2 linked regions of the Fodinicola acaciae genome follow. The protein of the gene in region 1 interacts with the protein of each later gene in a pairwise test. Links are inferred from orthologs where the notes say so. Each region holds a gene or a part of one and is shown in the gene's direction. Other genes may lie near its edges. The genes, in order: GNX95_RS40435 and rsfS.

Evidence for each region.
Region 2: the proteins of GNX95_RS40435 (region 1) and rsfS interact in binary tests that used the Escherichia coli proteins (3 or more experiments, as listed by UniProt). The link is inferred for Fodinicola acaciae from one-to-one orthologs.

Annotation. Positions count from the first base shown.
Region 1 is NZ_WOTN01000004.1:1,050,092-1,053,404, reverse strand. What follows is about bases 251-3,249. They hold GNX95_RS40435 (ATP-binding protein), read left to right. Parts: upstream 251-1,208; coding sequence 1,209-2,291; downstream 2,292-3,249. Other genes in these bases: GNX95_RS40430 (DUF5682 family protein), read left to right, coding at 2,300-3,249; GNX95_RS40440 (DUF5691 domain-containing protein), read left to right, coding at 251-1,212. Outside these bases: more of GNX95_RS40440, read left to right, coding at 1-250; more of GNX95_RS40430, read left to right, coding at 3,250-3,313.
Region 2 is NZ_WOTN01000002.1:2,303,853-2,306,860, forward strand. Bases 292-2,985 are described here. They hold rsfS (ribosome silencing factor), read left to right. Parts: upstream 292-1,295; coding sequence 1,296-1,676; downstream 1,677-2,985. Other genes in these bases: GNX95_RS26155 (proline racemase family protein), read left to right, coding at 292-487; nadD (nicotinate-nucleotide adenylyltransferase), read left to right, coding at 538-1,176; GNX95_RS26170 (histidine phosphatase family protein), read left to right, coding at 1,673-2,314; octT (diglucosylglycerate octanoyltransferase), read left to right, coding at 2,314-2,985. Outside these bases: more of GNX95_RS26155, read left to right, coding at 1-291; more of octT, read left to right, coding at 2,986-3,008. UniProt on the Escherichia coli protein: Functions as a ribosomal silencing factor. Interacts with ribosomal protein uL14 (rplN), blocking formation of intersubunit bridge B8.

The DNA of each region.
Region 1 (3,313 bases):
GACATCCTCGCCGGCGGCGACACGATCCTGCTGGACGAGCTGGTGACGGCGATGACCGCTGCCGGCTTCCGCGCGCCGGAGGCCCGCATCCCGGCTCTGCTCGACCGTGCGGCGATGCACGGCGACCTGGCCAAGCCGCTGGTGGAGGTGGTCGGCGAGCGGGGCCGCTGGCTGGCCGCGCAGCGGCCGGAGTGGCGCAAGCTGCTCGCGTACGGCGAGATCGCCGCGCCGCTGCCGGACGACTGGCGCGTCGCCGACCCGCTGACCCGGCGCGATGCCTTCGCGGCCGCGCGCCGGCACGACCCCGGCGCGGCCCGCGAGGCGCTGATGGCCGGCTGGGACACCGAGGCGTTGCCGGAGCGCCGCGACCTGCTGGCCGCCTTCGCCGAGGGCCTGTCCGACGCCGACGAGGACGCGCTCAACCTCGCCGCCGCCGACCGCCGCCGCGAGGTGCGCGAGATCGCCTGGGACCTGCTGCGCCGGCTGCCCGACTCCGGCCGCTCCCAGCGGATGGCCGAGCGGGCGCGGCTGCTGGTCACGATCGAGAAGCGGCGGCTCGGGCGGCACCGGATGCTGATCGCGACACCCGGCTATGACGCCGGCATGCGCGCGGACGGCATCGCCGAGAAACCCGGCCGACAGGGCGAGGGCCTTTCCGCGTTCTGGCTGCGGCAGGTCATCGCGGCCACGCCGCTGCGCACCTGGTCGGAGCAGCTGCCGCCGGCCGAGCTGCTGGCGATGACCGACAACCAGCCCTTTGGCGGCGAGCTGCGCACCGGCTGGATGGAGGCCACGCAGCTGGAGGAGGAGCTGACCTGGGCCACCGCCTTCGTCAAGGCGCTCGGACCGTATCGCTGCCAACCCCTGCTGGCGCTCCTGCCTCCGGACGTACGCACAAACGCCGTCGCGACCGCGCTCAGCCATGACGGCCAGCGTGCGCTGACGTTGCTCAGCAGCTGCGCGCGGCCGTGGCCGCCGGAGCTGTCGACCGCGGTGCTGGCAGCATTGGCCGAGGATCCGAAGTCGTACGTGCCGCGCACGACGATCGAGCTGATCGGCTATCGCGCGGTGGCCGACGAGTCGAGCGTACGGATCGCCGAGCTGCTCCGCGGCCTGGCCGAGCGGTTCAGCCAGAGCCGCGCCGAGCCGGCGTTGCGCCGCGCCGCGACCTTGATCGACATCCGACGCCACATGCTGGAGGGTTTACGTTGACCGAGTTGCTGCGGCCGCACGCCGAGCAGGAGTACGCGGCGGAGCTCGCGGCGCTGGAGAAGACCGACGACCGTCCCCGGCCGCCGCGCTGGCGGCTGTCGCCGTGGGCCGTCGTCACGTATCTGCTCGGCGACACGCTCACCGACGGCACGGTGATCACGCCGAAGTACGTCGGTCCGCGCCGGCTGGTCGAGGTCGCCGTCGCCACCCTGGTCACCGACCGCGCGTTGTTGCTGCTCGGAGTGCCTGGCACGGCCAAGACCTGGGTCTCCGAGCACCTGGCCGCGGCCGTCTCCGGCGACTCGACGCTGCTCGTGCAGGGCACCTCCGGCACGGCCGAGGAGTCGATCCGCTATGGCTGGAACTACGCGCGGCTGCTCGCCGAAGGACCGACCGAGGGTGCGATGGTGCCCTCCCCGGTGATGACCGCGATGCGCGAAGGCCGGCTGGCCCGGCTGGAGGAGCTGACCCGCATCCCGAGCGACGTGCAGGACGCGCTGATCACGATCCTGTCGGAGAAGACGCTGCCGGTGCCGGAGCTCGGCAGCGAGGTGCAGGCCGCGCGCGGTTTCAACGTGATCGCGACCGCCAACGACCGCGACCGCGGCATCAACGAGCTGTCCAGCGCTCTGCGCCGGCGCTTCAACACGGTCGTGCTTCCGTTGCCGGCGACCGCCGAGGAAGAGGTCGAGATCGTCGCACGGCGGGTCGAGCAGCTCGGACGTTCCCTGCAGCTGCCGGAAATCCCGGCCGCGGTGGCCGAGATCCGGCGGGTGGTCACGGTTTTCCGCGAGCTGCGCTCGGGCGGCACCGAAGACGGGCGTACGAAACTCAAGTCGCCGTCCGGCACGTTGTCCACCGCCGAGGCGATTTCGGTGCTCACCAACGGATTGGCATTGTCCGCGCATTTCGGCGACGGCGTGCTGCGGCCGGCCGACATCGCGGCCGGCATTCTCGGCGCGGTCGTACGCGACCCGGTCTCGGATCGCGTTGCCTGGGTGGAATATCTCGAGGCGGTCGTCCGCGAACGCGACGGCTGGGCCGATTTCTATCGAGCGTGCCGCGAGGTCACCGGGTGACGGCCTGAATGAGTGTCGTCAGCATCCTTCCGATTCGCCATCACGGCCCCGGCTCGGCCCGAGCCGTGGTGACGGAGCTGGATCGCCTGCGGCCGCAGATCGTGCTGATCGAAGGACCGCCGGAGGCCGACGCGCTGGTCGAGCTGGCCGGCGATCCGGACATGGTGCCGCCGGTGGCGCTGCTGGCGTATCTGCCGGACCGGCCGAGGGTGGCCTCGTTCTGGCCGTTCAGCACGTTTTCGCCGGAATGGCAGGCGATCCAGTGGGCCTTGCGCGCAGGCGTGCCCGTACGGTTCTGCGATCTGCCGGCCAGCGCCAACCTCGCGCACAAGGACGACGACCAGGACGGCGAGGCGACCGCCGATCCACTCGGCATGCTGGCCGCTGCGGCCGGTTACGACGATCCGGAGCGTTGGTGGGACGCGGTCATCGAAACCCGCGCGGACTCCGGCGTGAGCCCGTTTCCGGCGGTGATCGAGGCGATGACCGAGCTGCGCCAGGCGGCTCCGGAAGTCTCCGCCGGCGAGAAGGCCTGGGAAGACAAACGTGAAGCACACATGCGTACGACCATCCGGAAAGCCGTGAAGGAAGGCAAAGACCCGATCGCGGTGGTGTGCGGCGCGTGGCATTCTCCGGCATTGCTGCCGCCTTTTCCTTCCGCCACAGCCGATCGCCAGCTGCTCACCGGCCTGGCGAAGAAAAAGGCGCAGCTGACCTGGGTGCCGTGGACGCACACGCGGATCGCCGCCGCTTCCGGCTATGGCGCCGGCATCATCTCGCCCGGCTGGTATCACCACCTGTTCACCTCGACCGACCGGCCGGTCGTACGCTGGCTGACCGCGGTCGCGGCCACGCTGCGCGAGCAGGACCTGCCGGTGTCCTCGGCGCACGTCATCGAGGCGGCGCGGCTGGCCGAGACGTTGGCGGCATTGCGCGGACGATCGCTGGCCGGCCTGGCCGAGCTGACCGAGGCGACCCGCTCGGTGCTCTGCGAAGGCGACGACATGCTGGTGGATCTCGTC
Region 2 (3,008 bases), on another replicon or contig:
CAATTTCTACGCGATCGTACGGCTTGAGGACCTCGGCCTGTCGTACGACCGCGCCCACCAGCAGGAGATTTTGCGTGCCGGCCTGGCAATCATGGCGGCCATCAACGAAGCAGACCCGCCGCGGCATCCGGAGATCGCCGGCATCGACGTGTGTCATCACGTGTATTTCGCCGCACCCGGCTCGAATGCGCGGCACTCGCGCCACGCGATGGCGATCCATCCGGGCTGGTTCGACCGGTCGCCGTGCGGCACTGGCACCTCCGCGCGGATGGCGCAGCTGTGGACGCGCGGTGAGCTGCCGCTGGACACCGACTTCGTGAACGAGTCGTTCATCGGCTCGCGGTTCGTCGGCCGGCTGGTCGGGGAGACCTCGGTGGCCGGGCTGCCGGCGGTGCTGCCGACCATCACCGGCCGCGCCTGGGTCACCGGCACCGCGCGATACCTGCTGGACCCGACCGACCCGTTCCCCACCGGCTTCCAGTTCTAACGTGCTGCGCGTCACCAGCGTACGGCCGGTTGAGCTGCGACAATGCACGGATGGCTATCGACGAGCCGGTGGACCGTATCGGGATCATGGGTGGCACGTTCGACCCGATCCACCACGGACACCTGGTGGCGGCCAGCGAGGTCGCCGACCGGTTCGGCCTGGACGAGGTCGTCTTCGTGCCGACCGGCCAGCCGTACTGGAAAGAGGGGATCAGCCCCGCCGAGGACCGCTATCTGATGACCGTCATCGCCACCGCGTCCAACCCGCGGTTTTCGGTGAGCCGGGTCGACATCAACCGGCCGGGGCCGACGTACACCATCGACACGCTGCAGGATTTGCGGGAGATCTACGGCAAAGACGTGCAGATGTTCTTCATCACCGGCGCCGACGCGCTGCCGGCGATCCTGTCCTGGAAAAACCACGAGGAACTGTTCGGCATGGCGCATTTCGTCGGCGTCACCCGGCCCGGTTTCGAGCTGTCCGACCCGAAGCTGCCGGACGACGTGCCGGCCGACTCGGTTTCGCTGATCGAGGTGCCGGCGATGGCGATCTCGTCGACCTCCTGCCGTGAGCGCGTCGCGGCGAAGCGGCCGGTCTGGTATCTCGTGCCGGACGGGGTGGTGCAGTACATCGAGAAGCGCCGGCTCTATCGCGGCGACGGCCCGGGCAACGGCGCCGGCTATCGGTGACCGCCTGTAGTCGGCGTGTTTCTGCTGGTGAGGCTGGAGTGTGGTGCCAGTGACTCCGTCGTGAGCCGCGCATGAGACCCTCGAGCTGCGCAATGTCGTCGTATGAGGAGGCCTGACCGGTGCCGGTGTCCGATCGCGCGCGTCAGCTCGCGCTCTCCGCCGCGCAGGCCGCGGCCGACAAGAAGGCCACCGACGTGGTCATCCTGGACGTGAGCGACCAGCTGGTCATCACCGACGCGTTCCTGATCGCGTCCGCGCCGAACGAGCGCCAGGTCTCGGCCATCGTCGACGCGGTCGAGGAGCGGCTGCGTACGCAACACGACGTCAAGCCGGTCCGGCGCGAAGGCGCACGGGAAGGCCGCTGGGTCCTGCTCGACTTCGTCGATGTCATCGTGCACGTCCAGCACTCCGACGAGCGCGCCTTCTACGCGCTGGAGCGGCTGTGGAAGGACTGCCCCACCATCCCGTTCGTGGACTCGGCGTTGGAGTCGACCGAATGACCTCCGTACGGCTGATCCTCTGGCGGCACGGCCTGACCGGCTGGAACGCGGAGAGCCGGTTCCAGGGGCAGCTCGACCCGCCGCTGTCCGAGACCGGCGTCGCCGAGGCGGAGAAGGCGGCCGAGCTGCTGGCCGCGATGTCGCCGTCGTTGCTGGTCTCCAGCGACCTGCAGCGGGCGCAGCAGACCGCCGCGGCGCTCGCCGAGCGCACCGGCCTGGCCGTACACACCGACGAGCGGCTGCGCGAGCGGCACTGGGGTGACTGGCAGGGCAAGACGCACGCCGAGCTGGCCGAGCACGACTCCGAGGCGTTCGCGATGTGGCAGGCCGGCCGGCAACCGACGGTCAACGGCCGCGAGGACCCTGACGCCGTACGCACGCGGGTCGCCGCCGCGATCCGCAGCGCGGTGACGCGCGTTTCCGACGTGACCGAGGCGACGGTGATCCTGGTGTCGCACGGTGGCGCGATCCGTTACGGCCTGGCCGAGCTGCTGCGCTGGCCGGAGGAGCTGGCGCGTACGGTCAGCGGCCTGCACAACTGCCACTGGGCCCAGCTGCGCACCCGGCCGGTGGTGTCCAGCGACGCGCCGGACGAGTGGGTCCTGTCCGCGTACAACGTCGGTGCCGCCACTCCCTGATGAAGCACGTCCTGGTCTTCGCCGACTCGTTGGCGTTCTACGGGCCGGAGCGTGGCGAGATCAGCACCGACCCTCGGCTGTTCCCGAACGTGATGGCGGCTGAGCTGTCCGCTGGCGGTGTCGCGGTGACCGCCGATCTGGTCGCGCGCGTCGGCTGGACGTCGCGTGACGTGTGGTGGTCGATGACGCGCGACCCGTACGTCTATTCGGTGCTGCTGGCGCGTGCCTCGGCGGTGGTGCTGGCGGTCGGTGGCATGGACTATCTGCCGACGACGGTGCCGACCTGGCTGCGGGAGGGGATCCGCTATCTGCGGCCACCGGCGTTGCGGCGCGCGGTCCGGCAGGCATACCAGCGGACGCAGCCGGTCGCCGCGCTGCGTACGCCGTGGCGCGCGTTGCCGCAGGCGTTGACGGACACCTACCTGACCAACTGCCTCGGTGGCGTGCGCTTCTTCCACCCTGGCGTGCCGGTGGTGGGGATCCTGCCGCCGCCGCACCAGGCCGCCGTCTATGGCTGCGCCTCTGGTGAGCCGCGTGGCCACGGTCCGGCGGTCGCGGCCGCGCGCGCGTGGGGACGGCGGCAGGACGTACCAATGGTCGACCTGCCGCGGATCGTCTGGCCGCACCTGCTGGCCGGTCGCGCCAACCCGGACGGCATGCACTATGGCTGGCAGACGCACGCCGAGATCGGTTC